2 regions of the Collinsella sp. AM15-2 genome follow, and region 2 is predicted to be linked to the other one. Evidence: riboswitches for the same ligand, from Rfam matches in the RefSeq annotation. Region 2 holds a riboswitch; the other holds the start of a gene.
The links. A riboswitch is a leader RNA that binds a small molecule or an ion and turns the genes downstream of it on or off. The one in region 2 is predicted to bind thiamine pyrophosphate.
Positions count from the first base shown of each region.

Region 1 (8,471 bases), on a different contig from region 2:
AGACCAAGAACGCAGCCTTTATGGGTCGTGGCCTGTGCTTTAACAAGTACACGGGCAGCCGCGGCAAGGGTGGCTCCAACGACGCCGATGCCGAGTATGTGGCCCTCATCCGCGACATCATGGACGAGGCAGGCGTGGACTTCCAGACCTGCGAGCTCGGCCGCGTCAACGCGGGCGGCGGCGGCACCATCGCCTACATCATGGCCAAGTACGGCATGAACGTCATCGACTCCGGCGTTGCCGTCCTGTCCATGCACGCCCTGTGGGAGGTCGCCAACAAGGCCGACATCTACGAGGCCTATCGCGGCTACAAGGCCTTCATCGAGCGCGCCTAACCAACCCTTCATCAGTTGCGGTGAAATACGGACTAAACTGGCCCCTAAACGGCCAAAACAGACCGTATTCCACCGCAACTTCTTTTTTGGCAGAGGAGAGTCCATGCTGCAGGTCATCATTTCGCCCGCCAAGCAGATGCGTGCGGCCCAAGATGCTTTTGAAGTCCTGGGCATTCCACCTTTTGCGCGCGAGACGACTCACCTCCACCGCGCACTGCTAGATATCGAACGAAATGAAGGCAGCGGCGGCCTGCAGGCGCTATGGAACGTGAGTGACAAACTGCTGGGGCCTTGCCTCAACACCCTGCATGAATTTGGGCCCATCCTGAAAAACGGCGATCTCGACAATCCCGCACTCGCCCGTCACCTCTCCCCTGCCGTCATGTCCTACCACGGCATTCAATACCAGAGCATGGCGCCCGAGGTGATGGATTCCGCGCAGCTCGCATGGCTGCAAGACCATCTGTGGATCCTCTCGGGCCTTTACGGATGCGTACGCCCCTTTCATGCCGTTGAACCGTATCGGCTGGAGATGGGCGCGAAGCTTGCCGTCGACGATGCCCGAGACCTCTATGCGTTTTGGGGCGACAAGCTCGCACGGGCCATCGCTCCGGCGGGCTCCAACGCTACGATCGTCAACCTCGCGAGCGCGGAATACGCCAAAGCCGTTCTGCCCCGCCTCACCACCGATGCCACGGTCGTCACATGCCTCTTTGGCGAAGGCATCCGCAACGGCAAGCCCATCCAGCGCTCGACCGCCAGCAAAAAGGCACGCGGCTCCATGGTGCGCTGGATGGCAGAAAACAAGCTCGAGGATGCAAGCGAACTTACCGCATTCAACATCGGCTATCGACACATCCCCGAGCTTTCAGACAAAAACACCCTGGTTTTCATGAACGCGCAGGCACAATAGACCCGCCGTTTCCAAACACCTCGTTACTCCGCCAAGCCATCGGCCTTTGCAATCTCGCTCGTCGAGCCATCTTGGTAGGTAATCTTAACGTGCTCCACCTCGGATACCGCAGCGCCCGCCGGGGGCTCCAAGCGCCATTCCGTCAGCGCAATGTCCATGGTCGTGGGCACGTCCCCTTGATCTTTGAGCTTCACCGTCAGCGTTTTGAGCGTCGCATCAAACGTCACGCGTTCGATTTCTTCGCCCGGAATAGACCCGCCGCTCAGCTGCAGCTGCACAAACTCGTCGCGCGGATACCAATAGTCGCCCGGCGCGGCAACGGTATTGCCGCCCGTAACCTTCACTGTCATGATCGGCAGGGCATCGTCGGCCTCGAACTCCCATGCAGCGCCGCCGCGACCACCAAACGTCCAGATACAAAAGGCAATCACCAGCACGGCAAGCACCGCAAAACCAATCGCGACCAACCCATGGTGCGCACGGCTTTCCTCGGCCGATACATCCCATTGTGTCTCTCGATATAGATGCTTGTCTTCCATGTACGTCTCCCCACAGGCACGCTCGTTAGGCCAATCGTACCCATTCGAGCTATACTTGAGCCCATTACATAAACGGGGAGCTTGCAGGACAAGACGGCAGGCTGAGACTGGGCGCGCCCGCCCTGACCCGCAAACCTGATATGGGTAATGCCAACGAAGGGAGCCGTGCCAATGAGCACACAGACCGAGCCCAAGCTCGTCACGCAAATCGACTTCGCCCGTGCCGGGCAGATCACGCCGCAGATGAAGGAAGTCGCCGAGCGCGAGCATCGCGACCCCGAGTACATCCGCGAGCGCGTGGCCGACGGCCGTATCGCCATTCCCGCCAACATCGTGCACATCAAAAAAGGCATGCGCGCCTTTGGCGTCGGTGAAGGCCTGTCCACCAAGGTCAACGTGAACTTGGGCATCTCGGGCGACAAGGCCGATGCCGCCGAGGAATGGAAGAAGGTCAAGATCGCCGAGGACTACGGCGCCGACGCCATCATGGACCTCTCCAACTCGGGCAAGACGCGCCAGTTCCGCCAGCAGCTCATCGACGAGACGCCGCTCATGGTGGGCACCGTCCCCATGTACGACGCCATCGGCTACATGGAAAAGCCGCTGGTCAAGCTCACCAAGGACGACCTGTTCGAGGTCGTGCGCGCGCACGCCGAGGACGGCGTGGACTTTATGACCATCCACTGCGGCATCAACAAGTCGGTCACCAAGACTTTTAAGGAGACCGGCCGCCTGATGAACATCGTGAGCCGCGGCGGTTCACTGCTGTTTGGCTGGATGGAGGTCACCGGTAACGAGAACCCGTTCTATGAGTTCTACGACGAGTTGCTCGAGATTTGCCACGAGTACGACGTGACGATTTCGCTCGGCGACTCCTGCCGCCCGGGCTGTCTCTACGACTCCAACGACGCCACCGAGACCGCTGAGATGATCGAGCTGGGCAAGCTGTGCAAGCGCGCTTGGGCCGCCGGCGTCCAGGTCATGGTCGAGGGCCCGGGTCACATGGCGCTCGACGAGATCGCCGCCAACATGAAACTGCAGAAGCGCCTGTGCCACAATGCTCCGTTCTATGTGCTCGGACCGCTGGTGACCGATATCGGCGTGGGTTACGACCACATCACCGCCGCCATCGGCGGCGCCATCTCCGCCAGCTCCGGTGCCGACTTCCTGTGCTACGTGACACCGGCCGAGCACCTATGCCTGCCTAACGCCCAGGATGTGCTCGACGGCCTCATGGCCACCAAGATCGCCGCACACGCCGCCGATATCGCCAAGAAGGTGCCCCACGCCCGCGACATGGACGACAGGATGGGCCAGGCACGCCGCAAGCTCGACTGGGACGCCATGTGGAAGTGCGCGCTCGACCCGGTTACGGGCAAGAAGCGCTACGAGGAGTCCCCCGCCGCCACCGAGGGCACTTGCACCATGTGTGGCAAGATGTGCGCCGTCCGAACCGTCAACAAGATCTTCGAGGGCACCACGATCGACCTTGGCATGGAGGACTAGCCCTGTCGCCGCGGCCGCTTCTGGCGGCGAGCCGGTGCCTGTCAATTGTTGACGTGTGAACATTTGCTTGCATTTGCGTAAAGATTGCATCGCCCGCCCGGGTTCGACATAGAGTCGGCCCGGGCATCTTTATAATGCTGGCTTATAGACCCATTTGATTCCGACCGAACAAGGGAGCGAACATGGATCGCAGTAAGGTACCTGCCGTTCTATCCATCGCAGGATCCGATTCCAGCGGTGGCGCCGGCATTCAGGCCGACATCAAGACCATCACGGCGCACCGCCTGTATGCCGAGACGGCCATCACCGCCATCACCGCACAGAACACCCTGGGCGTCACCGCCGTGCAGAACATCTCCCCGGATATTGTCGCGGCGCAGATCGATGCCGTTTTTGACGATATCCGCCCCAACGCCGTCAAGATTGGCATGGTTTCCTCTGCCGAGATTATCGATGTTATCGCCGACCGCCTGAGCGCCTGGAACGCGACAAACGTGGTAGTCGACCCCGTCATGGTAGCCACCTCGGGCGCGCGGCTGATTGCCGAAGATGCCGCCGAGGCGCTCACCCGCCGCCTGTTCCCGCTAGCGACGGTTATCACGCCCAATATTCCCGAGGCCATGGCCCTGCTCGACTACGAGGTCGACTCCGAGCGCACGCAGCAAAATGCTGCCATGCTCCTCACCCGCCGCTTTGGTTGCGCATCCCTCGTTAAGGGTGGACATCTTGTCAACGAGGCCAACGATGTACTGGCCGAACCCGCGCCACTCGATGACGAGGGCAACCATCTGGGAGATCCACTCACCACGTGGTTCCGCCACAAGCGCATCGAGACCGACAACACACACGGCACCGGCTGCACGCTCTCGTCCGCCATCGCCTGCGCGCTGGCCCAGGGTATGGATCTTGCCGATGCCGTCAACGCGGGCAAGGCCTACCTAACCGGCGCTCTCGCCGCCGGCTTTGACATGGGCAAAGGTTCCGGCCCCGTCAACCACATGTGGCAATATTAAGATTCGCAGCCCAAAACCGCCGCAAAGGGGACAGGCACCTTTGCGGTGGCTCCCACAAACATCTCGATCTGTAACAGTAACTCGGCAAAATCGACCCTAGATGTTACAGATCAAGACAAACAATCGATATCGACCTAAATAATCTTAATCTGTAACATCTAGCCCGTTTTCGGCCTTGGAACTGTTACAGATCAAGACAAACAAACGAAACAAGCCCCCGCAAGGGGAACTCTGTGGTGGTTTGGGGCCGTGCTACTCACCGAGCATCTCTTGGAGCTTGGCTGCCACGGCATGTCCCAAGCTCTCGTGGCTTTCGGGCATCATATGCAGGTAGTCGATATCGCCCGGCTCGGCAAACTCGGCGGCATTCAAAAAGTCGCAGCCAAACTGCTCGGCCACGTGCGCGTAGTACTCGCCAAAATGCTCCGAGGCCTCGACGGAATGCTCGTCAAAGTCGGTCATATACACATCGGCGATTTGCGGCTTGATCTTGATAGGAGCCATCAGCAGAATGCGTGGACAAGGCGCGGCGTTGGTCCACGGAAACGCGCGGACGGCGCGAATCAGCGCCATAGCGCCACGGGCGATATCGGAAGCTGTCACGTTAAAGACCGTCTTACAGTCGTTGGTGCCTAGCATGATCACAATGGCGTCCAGCGGCTTATGGGCCTCGAGCAGCATCGGAAGCGCGCGAATGCCGTTGAGGTTGGTGTCCAGATGGCACATATCGTCGCGCACCGTCGTGCGGCCGTTGAGCCCCTCCTCAATCACATGCCAACCCTCACCCAGGTCGCGCTGGGCCACACCACACCAGCGCACATCCTGCGCATAGCGCACCGCAGTGCCATCGCGCATACCAGCCGGATCATAGCCATAGGTGTTGCTGTCACCAAAGCACAGAACGTTTTTCATCTTGAGCTCCCCATTCAGTAAAAAGCCGACGGGGCGATCCCTCCCGTCGGCTTGGCATATCACATCACGCGCGCCGCTTACAGGTACTTGCGCCAGTCGTCCTCATCCTCATCATCCTCGGCGGCAGCCTGGGCCTGCTCGGCGGCACGAGCGGCTGCGGCGCGGGCGGCAACCTGGGCATAGGACTCCTCGTTGCGCTCGGGGAACTTTGCCAGCACGTGCTCGAACTTGGCAAAGTCCTCATCCCAGCGCGTAGAGGGCACGGCAAAGAACACCTGCTTGACCTTAAAGTCGCCCGACGCGAGCTCCTTACGGAAGAGCTCGGCTACCGCCTCAGCGTCAAAGCCGTTATTGTCGCAGCCCCAAGCACCCAGCACGAGCTTCTCGCGACCCAGCTCATCGCAGATGGCAAGGACAAAGCGGATACGGTCGCGCAGGGCATCCAACAGGGCGTCGTCGCTCACGCGGTACTCCTGGCGGGCACGCTTGACGTTGGGCGCAGCGGCCACAATCACGTCGGCATACGCATGCACGTGGTTACGGTCAAAGCGCACCGCGGGCACCACCAGCGCACGGTTGCGGTAGAGCTCGCAGTTGATGTTGCGGCGACGGTTCTCGCCGTACCACTTGCGCTGCTTGTCGAGCACGTTGTACAGGTACGAATCGGCGCAGAGCGTCGCCTCCTGGCCCAGGTAGCCCTGGATATAACCGCCGCCCGGATTGGTAAACGAGGCAAAGGCAAGCACGGCCATATCGCAGAACTGCGCATAGCCGCGACCGTTATCGAGGATTGCCTGCGTGGCGGAGGCATCAAGCACAGTGACCTCGGGCAGGACCGGAGCGGGCTCCTCAGCAGGCGCGGACTCAGCTTCGGCGATTTCCTCGGCAGGCTCCTCGACGGGCTCGGGCGCCGCCTCGACCTCGGCAGTCTCCGCGTTCTCGACGTCCTCGGCGACCTGCTCTTCGGCGGCCACAGCACTCTGAACCTTGGCCTTCATCGCCGCGACAAAGCCGGCAGGCATACCGTCAAACTCGCGAACACCGGCAAGCGAACGCTCGATATCCTTGGCGCACGCTTCGGACACAGTTGCCACGTGACGCTCGGCGGCCTTGGCACGGGCCTCGCGCTTGGGATTGGGCTGACCCGCTCGGTTGGACCTGCGGTTACGGTTCCTGTTGTCGACGTCTGCCATACGTGGCCACCTTTCCTGTCGCTGCCGCTATCGGCTTTTCCCATCCATGATACCCCGCCGCGTACAAAAAAGACGGCCCCGAAGGACCGCCTTTCACATCGTTTTACCGCGTCCGACAAGAAACGCTGCAATCCACCGCGCTAGTCGCGACGACCGAGGATGTTCAGGATGCGCAGGAACACGTTGATAATGTCCACGAACAGATTGGACGCCATGAGCACCGCATTGGGCAGCGTGGGCGGCACCGTCGTGGCAACATAGGTGTCGTAGCCAATAAAGCCGGCGAACACCACGATCACGATCAGGTCGGTGATGGTCTGCGAGACGCCCATGAACATCAGCACGATCTCAACCAGAATAGTGGCGAGCAGAATGCCAAAGCCGATGCCATATACGCGCTGGAAAAACTTGGGGAACGTCACGCCCAAGGCGCCAAAGACAAAGGTGATGGCGGCCGTGGCGATAAAGGCAGTGTTGATGGTGGGCAGGTCGTAGTTGGCAAGGCCAAACGACGCGGTCAGGCCGAAGGTACTCGCAAAGATTACGTAGCCCACAAGGGACAGACCCACGGACTGCTTGCCCGCAGCAGCCGACATCATGACCATGCCGACGATGGTTAAAATAAACGAGCCAAAGACCAGTGGCAGGGCGGCGCCGCTCATCATCATGCGCGCAAACGACATGGTGCTCGTAAAGTAGGCGCCGGCACCCATGGCGCAAAAGCCCAAGAAGATCAGGGCAGATATGGCGAGATTGTACGCGCGCGGCGACATCTCCTTGGCGCGACTTGCGCCGGTCTCGACGGGGCCGTTCTGATAGCCCTGGATATCGTTCATAGCTTCGTCCTTTCAAAAAGCGCCACAACAGCGCCGTAGGTGACAAGATTCCTGCCATTGTACCCGAATGCCGCGCGCTCTTACCTGCGGCGCTCGCCCTCGAGCGTACGATCAAAAGCCCAGACCCACCAACGCATCACGTGCGCCTGCGAGCCGTCCGCCCGCTCACGCGTTTGGTCCTCCAGATACAACTCGGTCGCATGTCCGCCAAAACGTACCTTATAGGTTGCCGTACGAATGCCGTGAACCGTCAGGCCAAACCCGGTGGTCGAGATAATTTCGTCGATCGTAAAACAACGGCCGTCAACCCAGCAGACGGTGACCGGCACGACTTGTCCGCCCGCAAGGATGCGGGCCACGACGTCCACATACTGCTTGTGCACGCGTCGAGTTTTGCCATCTGTCTGTCGGTATTCCATGGTCCCTATTATCGAACGCATGTTTGTATGTTGTAAAGCGAACAGACTGTGGTTTTGGGATGTTGGGACGCGCGCACGTGTCCTCATGGCGTGTTAGCAAAAAGAACACCCGCGGTCAACAGGGCTAATATTCAATGTTAGTGCCAAAAAATTCACTTCTCCCATCAGAACTCGGTAAAGAAACCCGCAGGAGGTGATACGATTTATCATGTTTTTGTAACGTGTCTGCAAACTTCGAGAAAGCCCATATATGGACGTAACGTTCTCAACCTTCCTCGGCCAGCTTGTGTCGAACCCAGTCCTTGCCGTCACCGTGATCCTCGCGCTCGGCGCCATCTTCGTCAACGGATGGACCGACGCGCCCAACGCCATCGCGACCTGCGTCACCACGCGTTGCATGCCCGCCCGCGCCGCCATCCTCATGAGCGCCGCATTCAACTTCTTGGGCGTGCTCATCATGACGCACTTTAACGCGAGCGTCGCCAACACCATCTCACATATCGTCGACTTTGGCGGAAACAGCACCATGGCACTCGCGTGCCTCTGCGCGGCGCTCTTCTCCATCGTCGTCTACGGCGCCACAGCGTCGCGTTTTGGCATCCCCACCTCGCAAAGCCACAGCCTTATCGCCGGCCTGACCGGTGCTGCCATCGCCCTCGGCGGCGCGAACAGCGTCAACGTCCACGAGTGGATGAAGGTCATCTACGGCCTGGCGCTCTCCATCGGTCTGGGCTTTGTCATGGGCTGGATCCTGTGCAAACTCGTCTCTATTCTGTTTGCCGCCGCCAATAGGCGACGTGCCAAC
Region 1 covers NZ_QRKO01000018.1:25,916-34,386, reverse strand. The annotation lists gene DW171_RS08005 (aminopeptidase) at 1-335, shown strand, start outside; gene DW171_RS08000 (YaaA family protein) at 439-1,248, shown strand; gene DW171_RS07995 (hypothetical protein) at 1,272-1,787, opposite strand; TPP riboswitch at 1,851-1,966, shown strand; gene thiC (phosphomethylpyrimidine synthase ThiC) at 1,959-3,293, shown strand; gene thiD (bifunctional hydroxymethylpyrimidine kinase/phosphomethylpyrimidine kinase) at 3,476-4,306, shown strand; gene DW171_RS07980 (SGNH/GDSL hydrolase family protein) at 4,559-5,218, opposite strand; gene DW171_RS07975 (TIGR02452 family protein) at 5,296-6,411, opposite strand; gene DW171_RS07970 (Bax inhibitor-1 family protein) at 6,552-7,247, opposite strand; gene DW171_RS07965 (hypothetical protein) at 7,328-7,666, opposite strand; gene DW171_RS07960 (inorganic phosphate transporter) at 7,917-8,471, shown strand, end outside.
Region 1: it holds a riboswitch for thiamine pyrophosphate, as region 2 does, so the genes downstream of both, thiC (phosphomethylpyrimidine synthase ThiC) here and thiM (hydroxyethylthiazole kinase) in region 2, are expected to answer to the same signal.

Region 2 (8,471 bases):
CCGATTCTATTCCCAGTGCATGGCTGTTTGCGCAGGGGTATGACCGCAATATCGTGGTGCTCACGCAGCCGGCGGGCTTTGTGAAGCAGCCCAACAGCGTGATGCCCATGCTGCGTCGCGTGTTCCGTCACTATCCGGAGTTTGTCGCAGCGCTTGAGCGTCGACATGAGGTCTACAATGCCACGCTCGATGACCTGGCACGTCGCGAGGCTGCCGGCGAGATCTTTGTGGTGCGGCCGAGCGAATCGGTGAAGGTGCCGTCGCTGTGTCGCGAGCCCGATGAACTTGAACGCATCTACCAGATTGGTCGCCGCGATGCGGAGGCGACCTTGCCGGCGTTGGAATCGTATCTGGCGGGGTAGGGCAAGCTGCCGTGGACTCGGCGGAAAGCGCGTCCCAGAATGAGCGCTCAGAACGGGTTACAGTTTCCCAAGCGGTGGGGTTTCGGAAAGTACGTCCCGGAATATGCGTTCAGACTGGGATGCGGTTTCCCGTTGAGCCTCTATATGGAAAGCGCATCCCGGAATGGAGGTCCAAACTGGGATGCGCTTTCCGCTATTGAAGATATGAGGCTGCGAATCAGCTGTTCGGCCTATGCCTATGCCTGCTGCCAGGTGTCGACGAGCTCCTTGGCCGCGGCGTAGGGATCATCGGCGCTGCAGACGGCGCTCACCACAAAGAAGCCGTCGACGCCGGTGGCCTTAAGCTGCGGCAGGTCGGCCGTCTTGACGCCGCCGCCCACCACGATGGGCACGGGGCTTGCCGCGTGGAGTGCGGCCAGGTCCTCAAAGCTTTTGGTGATGATAGAGCCATCGGCCGCGCGTCCGCAGTCGCGCTTGGTCTCGGTCTCGTGGAGCGGGCCGATGCCAAGGTAGTCGACCAAACTCATGTCGGCGGTCTTGACGTACTCGAGCATCTCCTCGCAACGGGCCGAAAGGCCCACGATGGCATCGGGGCCCAAAAGTTTGCGGCAGACCTCGACGGGAATATCGCTCTGGCCCACGTGCACGCCGTCGACAGCAATGCCCTGCTCGCGCGCGGTGAGTACGCAGTCCAGGCGGTCGTCGATCAGCAAAGCGACCTGACCGGTCTTGCCAGCCTGTGCGATTGCCTGCGCGGCGCCGCCGGTCAGCGCGATGATCTCGCGGGCGCTTGCCACCTTGGAGCGCACCTGGATGCAGGTAAAGCCGGCGTCGAGCGCCTGGGCCACCACATCGCCCACGGGGCGTCCGAGGGTGTTTTCGGGGCCGAGCACCAGATAGGCCGAGATATCAAGGTTGTCGCGGATGCTCATCGTGCTTCCTCCTGCTTTTTGATCTGCGCTTCCATGCGCTCGAGTTTGCCGGTCATGGTGTCGGTAAATCCAGGTCGAATATCGGCTTTGAGCACGACTTCGGTTCGGATGCCCTCGCTCGCTAACACAAAGGTCGCGTCGCGCACGACCTGCATGACCTCGTCCCAGTCGCCCTCGATCTCGGTGAACATCGAGGTGGTGCGGTTGGGAAGGCCGCTCTCGCGAATGACGCGCACGACCTCGGCGACCTCGGCGGACAGCTCGTCGCCGGTGCCGCATGGGGCGATGGCCACGGCGACGAGCGTGTTCATGCCGGCATTGGTTGCGGGTTCGGACATGGCTTATGCCTCCTCGAGCTCGAGTCGGTTGTCGGCAATATCCTGGGCGGTTGCGCGGTAGAGCTCGTCGATAAAGGCGACCTTAAAGCTTGCCGGGGCATCGGCGACGGCGGCGGCACGCGTGCCGGCAACGTTGTAGACGGCGGTGCCGCAGACTGCTGCCGTAAACGGATCGGTAGCACAGGCGTACACGGCCAGCACGCCGCCCTGCGAGCAACCGCAGCCGGTGATCTTGGACATGAGCGGGCTGCCGCCGTGGGATTTGGCCACGGTCGTGCCGTCGGTAATCAGGTCGACTTCGCCCGAGACCACAACGGCGCCGCCGGTGTAGCGAGCGAGCGCCACGGCGGCATCGCGGGCGGCGTCGACCGTGTCGGTGGTATCGACACCACGTACGCGGCTCAGATCGGCCGCCTCGCCCTCAAGACCCCACAGGCCGGCGAGCGCGATGATCTCGGAGGCGTTGCCGCGCACGATGGTGGGCTTGTACTGCTTGAGCACGCTTACCAGTTTGGTGCGCAGGCTACCGATGCCCAGACCCACCGGATCGAGCACCCAGGGCTTGCCGGCGTCGTGTGCCGCCTTGGCCGCGCGGGGAATCGTTTGCTCGTAGATGGGGAAGAGCGTGCCCATGTTGAGATAGATGGCGCCGCCGCCGGCAACGAGCGCCTCGCCCTCGTCGGGCAGATAGACCATGGCGGCCGAACCGCCCACGGCGAGCTGCGCGTTGGCGACAAAGTCGATCGTCACCGTGTTGGTGATAGAGCCGGCCATCGGATTGGTGGCTCGAATCTCCTCTACGGCCTTGACCATATGTTGCTTAAGCTGTTCCGAATCAATCACTGCACATGCCTCCTTGGCATAGAAAAGGGGCGCTGTGCATAGACAGCGCCCCTGTAAAGGCGGCATGCTCCCTACGCCAGCATTAACTGACAGGTTCAAAGGATTGGGCCCTATGCCCTCTCAGCCTTGTGGTTTGCGCCGCCGGCACTCCCGCATCGAATCTGTTGTTCCCTATACTAGCGCACCTGCCAATATGGGACAGGTTTATTTTGGCAGGTGGCAACAGGGGCGCTGCATTTTCCCAGATAAAACCTGCCAAGATAAACCTGTCCCTTATTGGCAGGTCGTTACAATAGACGGGATAAAGAATGACCGAGGGGACCTTATGATCAAACTTGTGCTGACCGATATGGACGATACGCTGATTCCTGCTGGACACGATGGCGCCAGCGACTGCGCCATCGAGGGCATTCATGCCATGCAGGCGGCGGGCCTGCATTTTGGCCCGGTTTCGGGTCGCCAGCCGTCCGCGATGAGCTGGATGTTCCGCAATCGCTCCGAGTGCTTCTCGACCGGTGCGTTTTGCAACGGCCAGGTGATGTTTGTCGATGGCGAGGCGGTTGCCTCGCGCGCAACTGATAACGATGCCCTTATGCGCCTGGCCGACTACCTGGAGCAAGAGACCGACGATACCTATTTGAAGGTCTACCGTCTGGGTGATGACTTTTGGGACAACGACGCCTATTGCGTGACAAGCGATCCCGAGCGTGTGCGTCGCGCCATGGAGTCAGGCGGCAACGCGTGGCTCAAGGGCGAAGAGGCTCCCTGTCGCCCTGTCGTTGACGATGCCCCGGTATACAAGGCGAATATCTGGAGTGCCCGTTCGCGCGAGGAGCTCGCCGAGCTGCGCGAGCGTGTTGCCGCCGAGGTGCCGGAGCTCTCGCTCGTGTTTCCCAACAACCGCGTGCGCCTGTTCGACGTTCTTCCGACCGGCTGGGACAAGGGCTGTGCTGCGCTGGAGCTGGCGCGCGCTTTGGGCCTGACGCCCGACGAGGTGGCCGTATTCGGCGATTCCGATAACGATTTGCCCATGATCGATGCCGTTCCCAATTCCGTTGCAGTCGCCAATGCCAACGAGGCCGTCACGGCTGCCGCGCGCTGGCATATCGGCGCTGCGGCAGATGATGCGGTTGCCGGGGCTCTGCATCAGATTGCCGCCTGCGCCGCGACGGGGGAGATGCCGTCGTTTATGCGTCAGATGGACGCGACGGGTTTCGACGTCACGAACGTCTAGGGAGAAAGCCATGAAGCTCCAGCAGCTCAGATATGTCGTCAAAGTTGCCGAATGCGGCAGCATCACCGAGGCCTCGCGCCGGCTCTTTGTGTCGCAGCCTTCGATTACCGCGTCAATTCGCGATCTCGAAAACGAGATGGGTGTACACATCTTTGAGCGCACCAACAAGGGCGTCATTGTGTCCGAGGAAGGCGAGACCTTCTTGGGCTACGCGCGCCAGGTGCTCGACCAGGCCGACCTGCTCGAGGGCAAGTACAAAGGCACGTCCGAGCAGGTGCCGCACTTTAGTGTGAGCTGCCAGCATTATTCCTTTGCCGTTAATGCATTTGTCGATGTGATCCGCGAGTTCGATGCCGCGCGCTACGACTTTACCCTGCGCGAGGAGCAGACCCACGAGATTATCGAGGACGTCGCGCATATGAAAAGCGAGCTCGGCATCCTGTATCTGTCGGAGCACAATCGCGAGGTCATCGAGCGCATGCTGGCGGCCAACGAGCTCGTATTCGAAGGACTCTTCTGCGCTACGCCGCATGTCTTTGTGTGCTCCGACCATCCGCTGGCGGACCACGCCAGCGTGACGCTCGAAGATCTCGAGGACTACCCGTTCCTGTCCTATGAGCAGGGCAGCTATAACTCGTTTTATTATTCCGAGGAACTGACCTCGACCTTTGAGCGTCGCAAGAATATCCGCGTGCGCGACCGTGCGACGTTGTTCAATCTGGCCATGGGCCTTAACGGCTACACGGTTTGTTCGGGCGTGATCAGCCATGAACTTAACGGCCCCGGCATTATCTCCATTCCGCTCGATGTAGACGAGTACATGGAGATCGGCATCATCACGCGCAAGAACACGACACTTACGCGCTACGGGCAGGCCTATATCGAAGCGATTCGTCAGCACATCTAGACTGCTGCGTTCTGCACGGGTCAAATCTCTTTATGGCAGTCCAAACTGATATAGGAAGCATCTATATCAAACTGTTATAAACATATATTTTACGATGGCTATATGAGCGCTCATACTCTGTCCCAGTAAAGCAACCAATGCAAAGGGAGATATCTATGAGCACTTCAATTCAACCGAACGCGCCGTTTCGCGCTGATATCGTCGGCAGCTTTCTTCGTCCGCAGGCCGTAAAGGATGCCCGCGCTGCCTATGCGGCAGGCACACTTGATGCCGAGGGGCTTAAGGCCGTCGAGGATGAGGCTATTCGCGACCTGGTGGACAAGCAAAAGGCCGCTGGCCTGCAGGTGATTACCGATGGCGAGTTTCGTCGCAGTTACTGGCACCTCGACTTTATGTGGGGGCTCAACGGCATTGAACGCCGCACCTCGCGTACGGGCTATATGTTCCACGACGAGGAGACCACGGCTGACACCGCCGTGGTGACCGGCCCCATCAGCGGCGAGAACCACCCCTTCGTCGAGCACTTTAAGTTTATCAAGGCACTCGAGGGGGAGGGTCAGGTTGCGCGCCAGACCATTCCGGCGCCGATCCAGACGTTCTCGGAGGTTACGCTCGACCGCTGCGATGGCCAGCAGGAGAGCCTGCGCGCCGTCTATAAGACCGATGAGGAACTTGCCGACGCAATTGCAGCCGCTTATCGCACGGTGATCGCCGGCCTGTACGCCGCCGGTTGTCGCAATATCCAGTTTGATGACTGCACCTGGGGCATTTACTGCGATACCGACTTTGTGTCCAAGACTGGCATGAGCCCGGTTGACCTGCAAAGGGTGAGCGAGTTGGGCGTGGCGCTCAACAACGCCGCCATCGAGGACAAGCCCGACGACCTCGTCATTAACACGCACGTGTGCCGCGGCAACTACCACTCTACCTATGCTTTCGAGGGCGGCTATGACCCCATCGCGCCGTACCTGTTTGCACATGAGGATGTCGACGCATTCTACCTGGAGTTCGATACGCCGCGCGCCGGCGGCTTTGAGCCGCTCAGCTACGTTGCCCCGGGCAAGAAGGTCGTGCTGGGCTTGGTAACCACCAAGGCGGCAGAGCTCGAGAACGAGGATGTTATCGTCGAGCGCATCCGCGAAGCCGCAAAGTACGTGCCGCTCGAGAACCTGTACCTGTCGCCCCAGTGTGGCTTTGCCAGCTGCGAGATCGGCAACAAGCTGACCGAGGACGAACAGTGGGCAAAGATTGCGCTGGTTAGGCGCATTGCCGAGCGTGTCTGGAAGTAGTGCTGCCGTTCGCAGGGGCGTCGTGGTCGGAGCGGCATGCATCGCGTACAATGGTTCGGATCGTATCGTTCGGGCAGGTAATCCGATATGCCCGGGCGCCCTTCCATTATGAAAGGACATCCATGTCCCAATCCTCGACGCCCGCCGTTGCCGATGCCATCTACGATGCGTCGTCGCTCGGTCGCCCGCGCATGTTCTTGCTCGGCCTGCAGCACCTGTTTGCCATGTTTGGCGCTACCGTGCTGGTGCCTGTGCTCACCGGCCTTTCGGTTTCGGCGACCCTTTTGTTTGCCGGCCTGGGCACGCTGCTCTTCCACTTCCTGTCGCGCGGTAAGGTGCCGGCATTTTTGGGCTCATCATTTGCCTTTATTGCCGGTTATGCCGCAATCGCGCCCAACGGCGAGGCCGAGCTTTTGCCCTACGCCTGCCTGGGCGTAGCTTGTGCCGGCCTGCTCTATCCGGTGCTGGCGGCCCTGTTTCGCGCGTTTGGTGCCAAGCGTGTTATGCGCTTCTTCCCGCCGGTAGTGACTGGCCCCATCGTCATTTCCATCGGCCTGATCTTGGCAAGCTCTGCCATCGCCAACTGCCAGACCAATTGGCTTGTTGCCGTTGTCGCTGTGGCGGTGATCGTCATCTGCAACATCTGGGGCCGTGGCATGGTCAAGATCGTGCCGATTCTGCTGGGCGTTGTGGTGAGCTATGCCGTTGCGACTGCGCTCGGCGAGGTTGATTTCTCGGGCGTCGCAGCCGCTCCCTGGGTTGGCTTGCCCGTCGTGTGGGACAACACCGTGTTTGCACTCTTTGGGCCGCAGTTCGATAGCGGTCTTGCCACGACGGCCATCATCACCATCATGCCGCTGGCATTTGCGACCATGATCGAGCATATCGGTGATATCTCGGCTATCGGCTCCACTTGCGAGCGTAACTACATCGCCGATCCCGGTCTGCATCGCACGCTGCTCGGCGACGGCCTTGCCACGATCCTGGCTTCGCTCTTTGGCGCTCCGGCCAACACCACCTATGGCGAGAACACCGGCGTGCTCGCCCTGACGCGCGTGTTCGACCCGCGCGTGATTCGCATTGCCGCGTGTTGCGCCATCGTGCTTTCGTTCTGCCCCAAGTTCGCGGCTGTCATTGCGGCCATGCCGGCATGCGTTATCGGCGGTGTGTCGCTCGTGCTCTACGGCATGATCAGCGCCGTTGGTGTACGTAACCTCATCGAGAACCAGGTTGATTTCCAAAATAACCGCAACGTGCTGGTGGCCGCCCTGGTGCTCGTGCTTTCGCTCGGCATTGCGTACAGCACTGCCGGCGCCATCGTGTTGGAGCTGGGCGGCGTGACCATTTCGCTCTCGGGCCTTGCCGTGGGATCGCTGGTGGGCATCGTGCTCAATGCCATTCTGCCCGGCAACGACTTTGAGTTTGATGTCTCCGAGCTTGAGGAGGCTGCTGAGTAACAACTGCGTCCAGCTGAATCAAAAAATGGCGCCCATGCGTACGCGCGGGCGCCATTTTTAATGCGTCAATATCCAGTGGATGCCACGCGCCATGCGCAGGTCGGTTTGGGCAAAGTGGTTGCCGGGGTTGAGTTCCAGTGTTGTGAGGATGCCGCGCTCAACGAGCAACGTTTCCATTGCGCGCGTGTCGTCAAGTACGTGCCGCATCATGCGGTTGGGCGTCTTGGTTTCCTTTTTGCCGAGCGACAGATAGACGGCCTGCGGGTTGCCGGCAAAAGGGGCCGTGCTGGCGCGATCGACAAAGTCGGGAAACCACAACGACCCCGATGCGCTTGCGGCGCGGCTAAAGGCGTCGGTTTGCCAGAGGGACCAGAGCGCGAAGAGGCCCGCGAGCGAGTAGCCGGCAATGCCGCGCCAGGTGGGCGGCTGAGGAAGCGACGACTCGGCCTCTGGGATTATCCAGTTCAACAGCTCATCGAGAAATCCGGATGCCTGGCCGCCAAAGGGCTCGGCATCGCGCACGGTTCCGTCGCATCCCCAGGGGCTCAGCTCGCGATTCCAGTTGAGGCTGCCAATGCCGACAAGCGTGAAGGGCGGGCAGTTGAGCTCTCGGCAGCGTTCATAAACCTCCGTGCCGTCGCCCATGACCACGGGAAGATAGATGACTGGTGCGCTTTCGGCATGCTGTGCATGAACGGTTATCTGCTTTTGATGCGCTTCCATGACGGGCTTCTCTCGGCGTTGTGATATCGACGGCCCCCATTGTCGCACGCCGGCTCATGCAGGTTGGGCTAGACCAAAGACAATCTCGTGCATACCCTGCGGACACATATGGAAAACGCCACCGCCGGAGGGGAGCTCGGCGGTGGCGTTGTTAAACGGTGCTGGGGCTCGGGGCCTTCGCGGGAGCTGCCATGTGCGCAGAGGCGTCTAAGAGCGCTTACGGCTCGCCATGGTGCCTGCGGCGATAGCGGCTGTTCCCGCAAGGACGGTTGCCACGATGGCCGCACCCGAGGTGTCGCCGGTTGCCGCGAGCACGCCGGTAGTCTTGGCTTTCGTGGTTGAAGCCGCAACGGCCTTGGTCGGCTTTGAGCCCTCAGGCTTGGGGT
Region 2 covers NZ_QRKO01000006.1:1,792-10,262, reverse strand. The annotation lists gene DW171_RS03935 (patatin family protein) at 1-362, shown strand, start outside; gene DW171_RS03930 (thiamine phosphate synthase) at 599-1,294, opposite strand; gene DW171_RS03925 (thiamine-binding protein) at 1,291-1,632, opposite strand; gene thiM (hydroxyethylthiazole kinase) at 1,636-2,475, opposite strand; TPP riboswitch at 2,527-2,637, opposite strand; gene DW171_RS03915 (HAD-IIB family hydrolase) at 2,801-3,709, shown strand; gene DW171_RS03910 (LysR family transcriptional regulator) at 3,720-4,616, shown strand; gene DW171_RS03905 (5-methyltetrahydropteroyltriglutamate--homocysteine S-methyltransferase) at 4,772-5,905, shown strand; gene DW171_RS03900 (uracil-xanthine permease family protein) at 6,028-7,362, shown strand; gene DW171_RS03895 (alpha/beta hydrolase) at 7,420-8,085, opposite strand; gene DW171_RS03890 (carbohydrate-binding domain-containing protein) at 8,293-8,471, opposite strand, start outside.